Regions from separate parts of the Rhodoferax ferrireducens T118 genome, predicted to be linked through region 1. Evidence: riboswitches for the same ligand, from Rfam matches in the RefSeq annotation. Region 1 holds a riboswitch; the other holds the start of a gene.
What was found. Region 1 has a riboswitch for thiamine pyrophosphate ahead of RFER_RS12445 (purine-cytosine permease family protein). Riboswitches for the same ligand answer to the same signal wherever they lie in the genome.
Positions count from the first base shown of each region.

Region 2: it holds a riboswitch for thiamine pyrophosphate, as region 1 does, so the genes downstream of both, RFER_RS16435 (thiamine ABC transporter substrate-binding protein) here and RFER_RS12445 (purine-cytosine permease family protein) in region 1, are expected to answer to the same signal.

Region 1 is NC_007908.1:2,709,251-2,717,176, forward strand. Features, by position in the region: gene RFER_RS12430 (sulfate adenylyltransferase subunit 1) at 1-180, shown strand, start outside; gene fdxA (ferredoxin FdxA) at 284-613, shown strand; gene RFER_RS12440 (NAD(P)/FAD-dependent oxidoreductase) at 621-1,685, shown strand; TPP riboswitch at 1,718-1,826, shown strand; gene RFER_RS12445 (purine-cytosine permease family protein) at 1,906-3,213, shown strand; gene RFER_RS12450 (FAD-dependent oxidoreductase) at 3,210-4,286, shown strand; gene thiS (sulfur carrier protein ThiS) at 4,283-4,480, shown strand; gene RFER_RS12460 (thiazole synthase) at 4,512-5,351, shown strand; gene RFER_RS12465 (thiamine phosphate synthase) at 5,348-6,286, shown strand; gene RFER_RS12470 (c-type cytochrome) at 6,335-6,643, opposite strand; gene RFER_RS12475 (TIGR04438 family Trp-rich protein) at 6,745-6,990, shown strand; gene thiD (bifunctional hydroxymethylpyrimidine kinase/phosphomethylpyrimidine kinase) at 7,027-7,869, opposite strand; gene thiE (thiamine phosphate synthase) at 7,898-7,926, opposite strand, start outside.
Region 2 is NC_007908.1:3,594,589-3,602,514, forward strand. Features, by position in the region: gene serS (serine--tRNA ligase) at 1-1,154, opposite strand, end outside; gene RFER_RS16425 (ABC transporter ATP-binding protein) at 1,198-1,842, opposite strand; gene RFER_RS16430 (ABC transporter permease) at 1,835-3,487, opposite strand; gene RFER_RS16435 (thiamine ABC transporter substrate-binding protein) at 3,499-4,521, opposite strand; TPP riboswitch at 4,563-4,660, opposite strand; gene RFER_RS16440 (AAA family ATPase) at 4,725-5,309, opposite strand; gene ispH (4-hydroxy-3-methylbut-2-enyl diphosphate reductase) at 5,355-6,317, opposite strand; gene RFER_RS16450 (FKBP-type peptidyl-prolyl cis-trans isomerase) at 6,314-6,778, opposite strand; gene RFER_RS24180 (hypothetical protein) at 6,903-7,052, shown strand; gene RFER_RS16455 (bifunctional diguanylate cyclase/phosphodiesterase) at 7,179-7,926, opposite strand, start outside.

The DNA.
Region 1 (7,926 bases):
ATCAACACCCTGGCCGAAGAAGCCGCCACGGCGCTGGCCGCGAATGCCATCGGCCATGTCGAGCTGCTGCTGCAAGAGCCGATAGCGGCGCGGCCCTTCAGCCAGTCCCGGGTGCTGGGTGCGCTGGTGCTGGTGGACACGGCCTCGCACAAAACCTCGGGCGCGGTGCTGATCAATTGACTCCGTTCAAGTAATCCCGTGGCCTGCAAGGTCAATTTGGATCAATCGATCTTGAAACCCAATAAAATCACTGCTTTTCACCCACCTTGTCGAAAAACACAACATGACACATACCGTCACTGAAGCCTGTATCAAATGCAAGTACACCGATTGCGTTGATGTCTGTCCCGTGGATTGCTTTCGCGAGGGCCCCAACTTTCTGACCATTGACCCCGATGAGTGCATTGACTGCGCCGTCTGCATCCCCGAGTGCCCTGTCAACGCCATCTACGCCGAAGAAGACGTGCCCAAAGATCAGCAGCACATGACCAAAATCAACGCCGAGCTGGCCAAGTTACCAGGCTGGAAAACCATCACCAAGCGCAAGCCCGCGCTGCCTGAGGCCGAAGAGTGGAAAGACAAGACCGGCAAGCTGCCGTATCTGATTCGTTGACCCGCCGGTGCGCAACCATCAAGACCCCATAGAAACCGACGCTGTGATCGTCGGTGCCGGCCCGGTCGGGCTGTTTCAGGTGTTCGAACTCGGCCTGCTCGAAATCAAGGCCCACGTGGTCGATTCGCTGGCCTACCCCGGCGGTCAGTGCATTGAGCTCTATCCGGACAAACCGATTTATGACATTCCGGCGGTGCCGGTCTGTACCGGCCGGGAGCTGACGCAAAACCTGCTGAAACAGATTGCGCCGTTTGGTGCCACCTTTCACTACGGGCAGGAAGTCACGGTGGTGGAAAAACAAAGCGACGGACGTTTTTTTGTAGAAACCTCCAAGGGCACACGCTTCCTGAGCAAAACCATCTTCATTGCTGCAGGCGTGGGCGCCTTCCAGCCGCGCACCCTCAAGGTTGACGGCCTGGAGGTGTTTGAAGACTCGCAATTGTTTTACCGCGTGCGCAACCCGGCCGATTTTGCGGACAAGAATCTGGTCATCGTCGGTGGCGGCGATTCCGCCCTCGACTGGGCCCTGGACTTTGTCAAGGACGGCCCCAACAAAGCCGCCAGCGTGATCCTGATCCATCGTCGCGACGGCTTCAAGGCGGCGCCGGCGAGTGTGGCCAAGATGCGCGAACTGTGCGACGCGCTGGAGATGCAGTTCATCGTGGGTCAAGTCACCGGCTTTGAAGCCCAGGACAGCCTGCTGACCGGCATCAAAGTCACCGGTGCTGACGGCGTCACCCGTGTCGTGCCGCTCGATGTGTTACTGGTATTTTTTGGTTTGTCGCCCAAACTCGGCCCCATTGCCGAGTGGGGTCTGGACATCGAGCGCAAACAGCTCAAGGTGGACACCGAGAAGTTTTCAACCAGCGAGCCAGGTATTTTTGCCGTCGGCGATATCAACATCTACCCCGGCAAAAAGAAACTGATCTTGAGTGGCTTTCATGAATGCGCACTCGCCGCCTTTGGCGCCATGCCGATCATTTCGCCCGAAAAAAAGGTCTTTTTGCAGTACACCACCACCAGTCCGAAGCTGCACAAAGTGTTGGGGGTAGAGTCGCCGGTGTTTGACTGAGTAGAATCTGCATCGCGCTCTTTCGCTGGAGCGCATTTCGCTAGGGGTGTTGCCAGGCTTTTAATGAAAGCGGGTGACTGAGAAAGTCCCTTTGAACCTGACTGAGGTAATCCTCGCGCAGGGAAGCAAGTCTGAACATAGGTGTCACCGCCTTCTCTGCTGACACAACTGCGTTTTCAGATTCAGCCAACCTGCCAACTTTTTTGCATGGAGCAAATAGATGGCAAATACAAATTTCACCGACCAGGTCAACCAGGCTTTAACGCCAGTGGGGACCGCTGAGCGGGTCTTTAGCTGGCACGACCACGCCTCCCTCTGGTTCAGCCTGGGCGTGGGCCTGCTGGTGATGCAGGTCGGCGCTTACCTGGTGCCGGCCGTGGGCAGCCGTGATGCGGTCATTGCCATTGTGCTGGGATCGCTGCTGGGCGCCGGCCTGCTGGCCTGGACGGCCAAGCTGGGTTGCGACAGCGGCCTGTCCAGCGCCGGCCTGATGCACGCCACCTATGGCAGTTACTTTGCACGTTTGCCGGTGCTGTTGAACCTGGCCCAGCTCATCGGCTGGACCACCTTTGAGCTGGTGGTGATGCGCGACGGCACGGCCGCCATCGCCCAACAATCTTTGGGTCTGTCGCTGGACGGCACGGGCGGCATCGTCGTCACCACGCTGTTGTGGGGCGCGGTGCTGACGCTGCTGCTGGCAGGCTCCATGACGCAGCTGGTGCGAAAAGTCATCAGCCGGGTCGGCCTGCCGCTGGTGATTGCGTCGCTGTTGTGGCTGACCTGGCAGTTTGGCGGCCAACTGCACAGCAAGGGGCTTGAAGCGTTTTGGGCCAGAGAGGGCGATGGCAGCATGGGCATGCTCTCGGCGATGGACCTGGTCATCGCCATGCCGGTGTCATGGCTGCCGCTGGTGGCCGACTATGCGCGCTACGGCAAGTCAGGCCGCAGCGCCCTGAGCGGCACCTGGCTCGGCTACGCGCTGGCCAACATCTGGTGTTACGCACTCGGCGTGATGGTGGTCAGTGTGGCGCAGCCCGATGTCAATCTGGTCAGCGCCCTGCTGCTGGCACAGGGCGGGCTGATCGCGCTGAGCCTGATCCTGGTGGATGAAATTGACAACGCCTATGGCGACGTCTACTCTGGCGCGGTGTCGGCGCACAGCATCAAGTCGTCATGGACGGTGCGGCAATGGGGGCTCGGGCTGGCGTTGCTGTGCACGGGCCTGGCGCTGGTGTTGCCGATGCACAGTCTGGAGCCGTTTTTGTTGTTGTTGAGCTCGGTTTTTGTGCCGCTGTACGGGGTTATTCTGGGGCGCCTGAGCGGTGTTTCAGTGCGCTTGCAACCAATGCAGCGCAAGGTGGACTTCAGTGCCGCTTTGCTGTGGCTGGCTGGCATTGCGGTCTATCACTTGCTGGCGAAATGGGCGCCGCAATGGGGTGCTGCCTTACCCACGCTGGCACTGACCTTTGGCTTGGCCTGGTTGACACGCGCCAACGTGTCTATGAATCAATTGGGAGAACCCGCATGAACATCGTTATTTTGGGTGCCGGTCTGATGGGGCGCTTGCTCGCGTGTGAATTGGCCCGTGCAGGTCACCAGCTTGAATTATTTGATGCGGGTGGCCCCGAGGCGCTGAACTCGGCGGCCCGTGCCGCGGCAGCCATGTTGGCACCGCTGGCGGAGTCGGCCGTCGCCGAGGACCCGGTGGTGAAAATGGGCGTGTACGGGCTCGGCCGCTGGCCTGCGCTGATTGCGCAACTCGATGAGCCGGTGTTCTTTCAGCAGCAGGGCACGATGGTGGTCTGGCATCGGCAAGATGTGGCTGAGGCAACACGCTTTTCACGCCAGCTTGATGCCACGGCGCAACGCCTGCCAACGCTGCCCATAGCGCAGCCGCTGGATGCGTCGGGCATCGCTCGGTTGGAGCCCTGTCTGGCTGCGCATTTTTCACAAGGCCTCTACCTGCCGGGCGAAGGCCAGTTGGACAACCACCAGTTGCTCGCCGCCACGCTGCATCAACTCCAGCGACTGCAGGTGACGATTCACTGGAACAGTCCACGCGTCCTCAGCGACTTCTCCCCGGGGCAGCCGGGGCAGCCCCACTGGGTATTTGACTGCCGGGGCTTGGGTGCGCACCCGCAGTGGTCCGCGTTGCGTGGCGTGCGCGGCGAGATCATCACGCTGCTGGCGCCGCACGTGAAACTGTCGCGCCCCACGCGACTGCTCCATCCGCGCTACCCGATCTACATTGCGCCCAAACAAGACGGCTATTTTCTGGTCGGCGCCACCGAAATTGAGTCCGATGACCTCTCACCGATGAGCGTGCGCTCAGCGCTGGAGCTGCTCGGCGCCGCCTATACGGTGGACAGTGGTTTTGCCGAGGCGCGCATTGTGGAATTGGTCGCCCAGTGCCGCCCAGCCTTGCCCGACAACCTGCCCTGCATCCGCCAGTTGGGCCCGCGCGTGATGCAAATCAACGGCCTCTATCGCCACGGCTACCTGATGGCCCCGGCCCTGCTGGATGTGGCGCTGGAACTGTTTGAAACCGGCGCATCGCCGCTGGCGAACGATTTTGCCCTGTCGATCCACCAATTGCCATGAACGTCATCATCAACCAGACCCGGCACACTCTCCCTGAGGGTGCCACACTGGCCGATGCGATTGAGTTGCTGCAAGCGCGGGCGCCTTTTGCGGCGGCCGTGAACCTGCAGTTTGTGCCCCATACCCGCTACAGCCAAACCCGACTGCAGCGCGACGACCGGATCGACATCATTGCACCGGTCACTGGCGGATAGGGGTCCCGGAACGTTTTAGAAAATTTTCACCATGTCAATGACCTCCCTGAATTCAAGCGCAGATACCCCCAGCGCCGATCCATTGCTGCTGTACGGCCAGCGCTTTGACAGCCGCTTGTTGCTGGGCACCTCCCGTTACCCCTCGCCACGCATTCTGGAGGCGGCGCTGCGCCTGGCCCAGCCGGCCATGCTCACCGCATCGCTGCGGCGACAAAACGTCAGCGACCCGGATACACCTAACCGGTTTTGGGAACTGCTAAGAACACTGGGTACGCCGGTGCTGCCCAACACCGCCGGTTGCCACAGCATGCAGGAGGTCATCACGACCGCGCAGATGGCACGCGAGGTGTTTGAGACGCCCTGGATCAAGCTCGAACTCATTGGCGACGACTACACCTTGCAGCCTGACACCCTGAATCTGGTGCAGGCGGCCAGCCAGCTGATCAAGGAGGGCTTCAACGTGCTGCCGTATTGCACGGAAGACCTGGTGCTGTGCCAGCGCCTGGTGGACGCAGGTTGCCAGGCCATCATGCCGTGGGCGGCGCCGATTGGCACCGGCAAAGGCCCCATCAACGCCTACGCGCTGCGCACCCTGCGTGAGCGCCTGAGCGTGCCCATGATCGTGGACGCCGGCTTGGGCCTGCCATCACACGCTTGCCAGGTGATGGAATGGGGTTTTGACGGCGTGCTGCTCAACACCGCCGTGGCCCTGGCGCAAGACCCCGTGGCCATGGCAGGAGCTTTTGCCGCTGCCACCCAGGCGGGACGCACTGCATATTTAAGCGGCGCCATGCCCGAGCAGCAGGCGGCGCAGCCCAGCACCCCCGTGCTGGGCACACCCTTTTGGCATCAGCTTGGAGCCGCTACATGAGCCAGCATGACAGCATGGTGCAGACCATCGTCACGGCCCACGCCGATCTCGCTTTGGCGCCTGGCGCCGGCACATCGCAGCGCGCAGCCACCGCCACCTTCACCTGTGATGCAGCGGCTTACCGCGCCGCCAAAAGCGCCTGCCTGGCGCTCGGTTTCATTGAGGCGGATGCCGAATGCGTGGCACTGGCCTGGCAAAACCAGACTGATCGCACCGGGCATTTTGACGTGACGGTCTGGCCCGACCAGCCTGAGGATTTCAGTATGCAGGCCTGGCCGCGCCCAACTGCGTTTGCGGCTTGCCCGCGTCAATTGGGCCTGTACGCGGTCCTGCCCGATGCGGTCTGGGTGGGGCGTATGGCACGCGCTGGCGTGTCCACCGTTCAACTGCGCTTCAAATCCGATGACACGGTGGTCATTGCCCGTGAAGTACGCGCTGCGGTTATGGCGGTCAAAGGCACGAATGCCCGGCTTTTTATCAACGACCATTGGCAAGCCGCCATCGATGCCGGGGCCTATGGCGTGCATCTGGGGCAGGAGGACATGGTCGAAGCAGACCTGGAAAAGATCAGGGCGGCGGGCTTGCGTTTGGGTCTGAGCAGTCACGGTTACGCCGAGATGCTGCGGGCAGATCACTACAGTCCGAGCTACATCGCCATGGGTGCGGTGTTTGCCACCACGCTCAAACGCATGCTGACACCACCGCAAGGCCTGGCACGACTGGGTGCTTATGCCCGGCTGATGCGTGACTACCCCAAAGTGGCGATTGGGGGAATTGACGCCAGCAAACTGCTGGACGTGCTGAACTGCGGCGTGGGATCGATTGCGGTGGTACGTGCCCTGGTGGCCGCTGAAAATCCTGAGGTCATGGCCAATAGTCTGCAAGCCAAGATCAACGACAGGCTCTCGGCTATGGCGCCTGAGCCCGCGCTTTGAGATGCTGGGCGTTGCGCGCGGGTGCCGTGGAACAATCGATTCGGCAACTTATTTCAGGCTCAGAACCCACTCTGCCAGTTTTCTGGCTTCCGCTTCGTTGACCTGCGTATTGGCCGGCATCGGCACCGCACCCCAGACGCCAGAGCCGCCCTTCATGATTTTTGTTGCCAGCTTGCCGGCCGCGTCTTTTTGACCGGCGTATTTCTTCGCAACATCCTGATACGCCGGACCCACCAATTTTTTGTCGACGGTATGACAGGCCAAACAATTCTTGGATTTGGCAAGCGCCAGATCGGCCCATGCAGGAAGAGTTACCGCGACAGCGGCAATTAAAGCGAGAATGGAACGTTTAATCATTGACACCTTATCGGTTGGCTTAAAGCTGATAAACGCCATTGTATTGATTGGCGTTGACACTCACCGCCGTAATGACATGCAACAAATGACAGGATTTTGATATGTATTTATTAGGACTGGGGCTGGCTTTTCTCGTCATGAAGTATCTGGAGGTCGGCCCAGTGGCGGCATGGAGTTGGTGGGTTGTTCTGGCGCCCTTTGGCCTCGCCGTGCTCTGGTGGGCATGGGCTGACAACTCCGGCTACACAAAAAAGAAAGCGATGGAACGTGAAAATAGTCGCAGGCAGGATCGAATTGACAGAAACCGGGAAAACCTCGGAACTTCCACCAAGAAGAACCGGCGTTAAGGGCTCAAGCAGCGAGCAGAACCGCTCAAAAAAAAATCAAGATTTACGCGGTCGCATGGCAATCGGTGCGTAGCCATGGTTAAGCGGTCCACTGCCCTTGCCGGTACGCACCTGTGCACCCGCCTGCAAGGCCTCGCGCACAAAGTTGCGGGCCTGTTGCACGGCATCGGGCAGTGAAGCGCCCAGGGCCAGATAGGCCGCGATGGCCGACGACAGGGTGCAGCCGGTGCCGTGGGTGTTGGGACTGTCAATGCGTGGCGCCTCCATCCAGAGTTTTTCACCGCCGGCGCTCAGCAGCAAGTCCATCACGTTGTGGCCCGGCAAGTGACCCCCTTTGAGCAAAACAGCGCGCGCGCCTTTGGCCAGCAAGTCAAGTGCCGCCCGCTCCATATCTTGCTTTGAGACCAGGGGGTAGCCCACCAGCAGCGCGGCCTCATCCAGGTTGGGGGTGATCACTGCAGCGCGGCCAAATAGCTCGCGCACCAGCACCTCGATCGCAGCGTCGTCAATCAACACCGCCCCACTGGTGGCCACCATCACCGGGTCGAACACCACATGGTGCATGGCATGCCGGTCAATCGCCTGGGCGACCGTTTGCACGATTTCCGGCGAGTGCAACATGCCGATCTTGACCGCATCAGCGCCAATGTCTTCCATCACGGCGTCAATCTGGTCGCGCAGCATCTGCGGCGGCACGGCATGGATCGCGCGCACGCCGCAGGTGTTTTGCGCCGTGAGCGCGGTAATGGCGGTCATGCCGTAGCAACCCAGCGCCGAAAATGTTTTCAGATCAGCCTGTATACCCGCGCCACCACCGCTGTCTGAGCCTGCAATGGAAAGAACCCGGGGGTACTCAAATTTGAATATATTGGTAATCATCAATTAGTCCTCGCTTGTCGGGTCTCGATCAGACCGCGTCGATGAGTTGTCTCAGCC
Region 2 (7,926 bases), 890 kb from region 1:
TGCAGGCGACGTGCCTGGAAGGCCTCGCAGTTCGACACCGAGCTGATTTCACGGTAGGTGTTTTGCGCCGGCAACCAGACTTCCAGATCGTAGGTCTTGCTGGCACCAAAGCCCATGTCGCCGGTGCACAAGGACATCACCCGGTAGGGCAGACCCAGCTTTTGCAAAATAGCTTCCGCGTGACCGGTCATCTGTTCCAGCGTCTCGTAACTCTTGTCGGGGTGCACGATCTGCACCATCTCGACCTTGTCAAACTGGTGCTGGCGAATCAGGCCACGCGTGTCGCGCCCGGCACTGCCAGCCTCGGAGCGAAAACACGGCGTATGTGCGGTGAGCTTGACCGGCAACTCGGCCTCGGCCAACACCACGTCGCGCACAAAGTTGGTCAGCGGCACTTCGCTGGTCGGAATCAAATAAAGTGCGCTGTTGTCGGGCGCCGCTTCAGCCTCTTGCCCGCCTTTTTTGGCGGCAAACAAGTCGGCTTCAAACTTGGGCAACTGTCCGGTGCCGCGCATGCTTTGCGCATTGACGATGTAAGGCGTGTAGCACTCGGTGTAGCCGTGTTCCTGGGTTTGCACGTCCAGCATGAACTGGGCCAGCGCCCGGTGCAGGCGTGCAATCAGACCCTTCATGACGGTGAAGCGGGCGCCGGTGAGCTTGACGCCCAACTCGAAGTCGAGCCCCAGCGGGGTGCCGATATCAACGTGGTCTTTCACCTCAAAATCAAACGCCTTGGGCCCCTTGCCGTCGGGACTCCAGCTGCGCACCACCACATTGCCATGCTCATCCGCGCCCACCGGCACGCTCTCGTGTGGCAAATTGGGCACGCCCAGCAACAGCGCCTGCAACTCCAGCTGAATTTGTTCCAGCCGGGTTGCGGAGGTTTCCAGCTCAGCCTTCAGGCCCGCCACCTCGGCCATGACTGCATCCGACTCGGCTTGACCGGCTGCGCCCTTGGCCTTGAGCTGGCCAATTTGTTTGCTCAAGGTATTGCGCTTGCCCTGCAACTCTTCGGTGCGCATCTGAATCGTCTTGCGCTCGGCCTCCAAAGTCCTGAAGGTGTCCACATTGAGAAAGGCTTGCGGTGATTTACGGGTCTCGAGACGGGCAATAACCGAGTCGAGGTCTTTTCGGAGGGTGGTGATGTCTAGCATGACAAGATTGTAAATTTTTTGTATCTTGGATTGCCTGAAATTGCTACCACGCGGCCCGCAATTGCCCGTCCACCAGTCGCACGCCGCGCGCGGCCATGGCGCGGGCCTCGGCTTCGTCGTGCGTCACCAGCAGCGTGGCCATACCGGCGGCGGCAATATGCCGGCAAAATTCCTCGCGCAAGCCTTGGCGCAGCTCGGCATCCAGGGCTGAAAACGGCTCGTCCAGCAGCAGCGCACGCGGATTCGTGATCAGGGCCCGCGCCAGCGCGACACGCTGCTGCTCACCGCCCGAGAGCGTCCACACCTTGTGCCGGGCATGATCAAGCAGACCAAAACGCTCCAGCATCCGCGCTGCTCTCGCGCGCGCGTCCGATTTGGCAAGCCGCTGCTCCACCAGCCCAAAAGCGACGTTATCGAGCACATTCAAGTGCGCAAACAGCGCAAAGTCCTGGAACATGAGGGCAAAGTGGCGCCGCTCGGGCGGCACCCGGGTAATGTCCTGGCCATCAAACCAGACGCTGCCCTTGAGTGGCGGTTGCAAGCCCGCCACGATGCTGAGCAGCGTGCTCTTGCCGCTGCCCGATGGCCCCAGCAGGGCCACAATTTCACCGGCAGCCACTTGCAGGTTGATGTCTTGCAGCAGGACCCGATCACCATAGTTCTGACTGATATGGCGCAGCTCAAGCATGAAGAAACGCCCCCACAGCCACAGCACTTGCCGGTGAGCGCCTGCGATCGTGATGATCGGCCGCCGGCCACTCAATCAGCAAGAACGCCAACAAGGCCAACAGCATCAGCAGGCACGCCAGCACCATGGCCTGATCCAGACTGCTCTCCCCCGGGTGACCCAGGCGCTGGTAAATCAAGGTCGTGAGCGTGGCCCACTCGGGGCGCGACAAGAATAGCGTCACCGCAAACTCACCCAGCGCCGTGGCGGCTGCAAACGCCATGCCCCGGCGTAAAGCGGGGCGCAACAGCGGCAGGGTGACACGCCAAAAAGTACGCTGCGGACTGGCACCCAGCGTGCGGGCAGCGTGCAGCACATGCGGGGGCAGGCTGTCCAAACCGGCTGACAAGGATTTGGCGACAAAGGGGTAGGCCAGCACGGCGTAGGCTGCCAGTAGCAGGGGCAAACTGGCCGTCCAACTCGGGTACAACAACAGCAGGCCAAACGCCACGGTCACCGGTGACACCACAAACGGCAGAAATGCCGCGGCGCGCCAGGGCACCGAGCGCTCTGCAGCCAGCGCGTGCAGCACACCCAACAGCGTCGCCACAGCCAAGGCCAGCGCAGAAAAGCGCAAGGTATTCCAGAGAGCGCCACGCACCTCTGCATCCAGCACAGTGACCCAAGTGGCCCAACCTGCATCCAGCGCGCGCCAGACGATGGCCAGAACGGGCAGCGCGCAAATCACAAACAGCACCCCGAGCGCCGCCAGCAAGGCCAGCCATTGAGCCATGCCGTGGGGCGGCCTGCGCGCAATGGGTTCCACGCGGCCGGGAGCCGCCAGGCGTTTCTCAAGCAGGGCATAGACCAGCGCCACCGTACCCGTCAGCAGCAGCATCCACAGCGCCAGCACGCTGGCTTGGCCCAGTTGCAGCTCGTGTGCCACCAGGGTGTAAATCTCCACCTCCACAGTGGCGTAACGCTGACCGCCCAGCACCAGGGCCAGGCCAAAGCCGGCAAAGCAATACAAAAACACCAGGCACAAGCTCGACATCAGCCACGGCGCGATCGACGGCCACTCGACCCGCCAAAACGCCCGCCACGGCGTGGCGCCCAACGAGCGTGCCGCCGCCACCTGGCGCGCATTCACCTGGCCGAGCGCATCGACCCCGGCGCGCACCACCAGACACAGGTTGAAAAACAGGTTGCCGTACAGCAGCAGCCAGGGCGTGTTGTGCAGGTTGACACCGAGCCAGCCACCGAGCACGCCGCGCGGACCCCACAGCGCCAACACACCCAGAGCCGCCACCAGGGTGGGCACCACAAACGGCAGCATCAACAAGCGCAGCACCAGCGTACGTCCCGCAAACTGAAAGCGGGCCAGCACCCACGCCAGCGGCAAGCCCAACGCCAATGCCAGCACGCAGGTGATGCCCGCTTGCGCGAGCGACCAGAGCACGCGCCAGCGCAGGTAATCGTCTTGCCAGGGCAACCAAAACGACCATGCCTCGGTAGCGGCTGCACCGGTCAAACTGACATCACCCGCCCACCCGGCCAGCACCAGCCGGCCCAGCGGCGCAATCAGCAGCACCAGCAAAGCAACAGCAGGCAGCAGCCCGAGCCAAACGCTGCGGCGCAACCAGCCAGGCAAGGCGACGGGCGACATCGACTGCCGCGCTACTTGAGCACCACTTTGGTCCAGCGTGCGACCCACTGCGCACCCTTGCCGGCTACCACTTGGGTCGCCGGGGCTTCAAACTCGGTCGGCTCGGCGGCGTGGCGCATCACCTCCGCAAGCGGGGTTTTGGCCTGCACCGGGTACATCCACATCGCCGTTTGCAGGGCCTCTTGCACGGGGGCAGAACGCAGAAAATCGACAAACTTCAAAGCCGTCGCCCGCTGGCCACCCCCTTTGACCAGGCCCACACCTTCCACCTGGCGGAAAACGCCGCCCTTGAGGTTCAGGCTCGCCGTGGGCGACTCTGGCGTTTTTTCCTTGCTGTAAAACACCTCGGCGGCCGGACTGGTGGCGTAACTCACCACCAGCGGGTAGGCACCCTTGTTACGCGCAAAGTCGGTGTAATAAGCTTCGCTCCAGCCCTTGACCACCTTGAGGCCGTTGCCGCGCATCTGCGCCCACCAGGCAAAGGCGGGCTCTTCGCCCATGGCGGAAATGGTGGCCAACATGAAGGCGTAGCCGGTGCTGCTGGTGGCGGGGTTGGGTGTGACCAACCAGTTCTTGTAGGCGGGCAGCGTCAAATCCTGCAAGGTTTTCGGCAAACTGATGCCGCGTTTGGCCACAGCCGCTTTGTCGTAATTCAAGGTCACGAAGCCATAGTCCACCGCCGCCAGCGCAGCCCCCAGATTGGCATCGGGCGCTTCGGCGGTCTGGGGCAGCGCAGGCTCCAGCACACCAGCGGCCAGCGCCTTGCCCACCAGCGTGTTGTCAATGCCAAACACCACATCGGCGATGGGTTGGGCACGGGTCAAAATCAACTTGTTGAGCATTTCACCCGCGTCACCGCCCTTGATGATGGCCAGCCGGATGCCGTTTTGCGCTTCAAACTGCGCCAGCAGGGGCTTGGGCAGTGAAAAAGAACTGTGCACCATCACGCGCAGTTCATCGGCCGCACGGGCTTGGGTTGACAGCGAGAACGCAGCCAGCGCGGTGGCGGCCAGCGTGAAAAGACGACGGTTCATGGCAAAGCCTTTCGATGCGCCAACGCACAAAACGCCGGGATGAAGGCCAACCTTCACGCTCCCTACGCTGGCATGATCCAGATCAGGTGAGTGGGGTATTTCTCAGACCATCTTGCAACGGACACCCCCGGTGAACTCGCCATTGTAATGATGCAGTTCAAGCGGCACGGGCGCGGCGCTTGCAGCCAGCGCGGGGCCCATGTTCAGCTTGTGAGTGTCTCAACCGCAAGAATCGCGGCCTGCAGTCGGCGGTCACCCGAGCCAGACACCTCAATACACGGGTGGCGCATGGCGTGAAGCTCGTGCCGCAGCCTGGCGTGAATGGCGGCCCGCGCGGGGTCACCGTCACGCTGCAGGCCATCAGACACCCACGGCATGTCTGGCTGCAAGAGCAGCGTCAAGGCATAGCGGGTATGCAAGACATGGGCGCACTCAAAAAGCGAGGGGTCGGAGAAATAAAAGTCGCTGTAAATCGCGGTGAGCAGCGGCGCACTGTCACAGAGCACATACGGGCAAGCCGTTTGCCGGGCCAGTGCTGCCGCCTGCTCTTCTTGCTCAAACTGGGCACGCATGATCAACACCTGCTCATCAGCCCTGGGCGTGCGGCCCTGCAAGTCACAAAAAGAGCGCAGATGCTCTGGCACCCACAGGCTGGAAAAATGCGCGGCCAGGGCTTTTGCCAACGTCGTTTTGCCGGTGCACTCAGCGCCTATCAGGCAGATGAGTTGCGGGTTGAATCTCACATCACGCACCAAGTTGGTCAGCGGCCCTTCGGCGGTGGGAATCATGTGGAGCGCCCGTTGTTATTGCGCAAGCAGCTATAAACTAAATAGCTAACCCAGGTCCTCGGTATCCTTCAGACGCAAGCCCTTGGGCAGCGGAAACTTGACGGTCTCCGGCGTGCCAGCCATCTTGCGCACCGACACCGCGCCCAGTGCCTTGATGCGGTCAATCACCTGGCGTACCAGGATGTCGGGGGCCGATGCACCGGCGGTCAAACCCACGTGCTGGCGACCCTCAAACCACTGCGCCTGCAATTCGTCCGGGCCATCGACCATGTGGCTTTCGGTGCCGAGCTTGCGCGCCACTTCACGCAGCCGCCTGCTGTTGGAGCTGGTCGGGCTGCCCACCACGATCACGACATCAACCAGCGGGCTCATCACTTTGACGGCGTCCTGCCGGTTTTGCGTGGCGTAGCAAATGTCTTGCTGCTTGGGCTCGCGCACCTTCGGAAACCGTGCCTTGATGGCCGCCGCAATGTCAGCCGCGTCGTCCACACTGAGCGTGGTTTGCGTCACCACCGCCAGTTTGTCGGTCTGCGCCGGGTTGATGCGCGCCACGTCAAGCACACTCTCCACCAGATGAATGCCGCCCTCTAACTGTCCCATGGTGCCTTCGACCTCGGGGTGTCCCTTGTGGCCGATCATGATGAACTCATAGCCTTCCTTATGCAGTTTGGCCACTTCCACATGCACCTTGCTCACCAGCGGACAGGTGGCATCGAACACCTGAAAACCCCGCGCGGCAGCCTCCAGCTGCACCGCCCGGCTCACGCCATGGGCCGAAAATATGAGCGTAGCCCCCGCAGGCACGTCATCCAGTGCTTCGATAAATATAGCACCTTTGGCCTTCAGGTCATTCACCACGTAGGTGTTGTGCACAATTTCATGGCGCACGTAGATGGGAGCACCAAATTTCTGCAGCGCTCGCTCCACAATCTCGATGGCCCGGTCCACACCGGCGCAAAAGCCGCGCGGCTCGGCCAGCAGGATGTCCTGGGGTGCGCTGGCTGTCACAGAATTCCGATCACATGCACCTCAAAGGTCACGGCACGACCGGCCAGCGGGTGGTTGAAGTCAAACAACACGGCGTCGCCCTTCTCATCGCTTCTGAAATCCTGTACCGAACCGGCAAACTTGCCCTTGCCGTCCGGCGTGGGGAACTGCAGCACATCGCCCACCGCATACTCTTCATCGGGCTCACCCATGTCGATCAGTTCCTGGCGCGCCAGCCATTGCAGCATGGCCGGGTTGTGCGGGCCAAATGCGGTGCCCGCAGGCAGCTCAAACGTGGTGTGGGTGCCTTCGGGCAGGCCCAGCAAATAAGCCTCCAGCGTGGGCGAGAGCTCACCGGTGCCCAGCGTCAGCGTGGCGGGTTTGCCGTCAAAGGTGTTGATCACATCACCGACCGGCCCGGCCATGCGGTAATGCAGCGTGAGGAAAGATCCCGGTTGAACCGTGGCAAGTGTTGAAGTCATATCTGAGTCCTGGTTTCAAGTCTGGAGAAGCCCACAAAACCACATTCTGAAGGGATGCGGTGTTTGGCGAATAAACTGCTGCGATTGTAAAAGCCTGCGCCAGGGCACAAACCAAGCCATGCGCTTGACCGCACCCCAAACGCGCCAATTGGCGACAAAGACGCCAGGCACCGCGTCAAAAGCCATGCCGCGCGGCGTCAAACTGGACGGGCATGGCCAGGCTCCGCAACAATTTTTCAGCGACCGCGACGGCGTCATCACGCAGCCCTGTTAGGTTTTGCAACAACACGGTAAATTCATCTCCCCCCCAACCTGGCAGCTGTTTCGGGTTCACGCAAACTGTCGGGCAGTCCGTTGGCTATCTCCTGCAGCGAGCTGTCTGCGACTTGGCAGTGGTCATTCAGACGCCTGCCGGCGCACGCAAGCCCGCTGCGCAAAGCTGCTCGAAATCTTCGAGCGGCACCGGTCGGCTGAAGAAATAGCCCTGATAGGCCTGGCAGCCTGCCTGGGCCAGGAAGTCCCGTTGCGCTGACGTTTCCACCCCTTCTGCGATGACGCCCAGCGCCAGGCTCTGGGCCAGCGCAATGATGGTCTTGGCAATGGCGGCGTCATTGGGATCGGTGAGCACGTCACGCACAAAGGACTTGTCAATCTTGAGCTGATCCAGCGGCAGCCGCTTCAGGTAAGACAGCGAGGAAAAGCCGGTGCCGAAGTCGTCCAGCGAGAAGCCCACGCCCTTGGCTTTCAACGCCGCCATTTTCTCGATCAGGTCTTGCACATTCGACACCAGCAGGCTTTCAGTCAGCTCCAGCTTGAGGCGCTGCGGGTTGGCCCCGGTCGCAGCGAGGACCGCCAGCACCTGGGCCACGAAGTCGGGCTGGCGGAACTGCTGAGCGCTGACATTCACCGCCACCGTGAGATCGGCCGTCTCGGGCCGCGCCGCCCAGATCGTCAGCTGGGTGCAGGCAGTTTGCAGTACCCAGTGGCCCAAAGGCAAAATCAAGCCGGTTTCTTCGGCGGCAGGAATGAAGTCATCGGGCCACACCATGCCGCGCTGGGGATGCTGCCAGCGCACCAAGACTTCGGCACCTGTCAAGTGGTAATCCCCCGCGACCTGGGCCTGGTAATGGAGCACGAACTGATGCTCC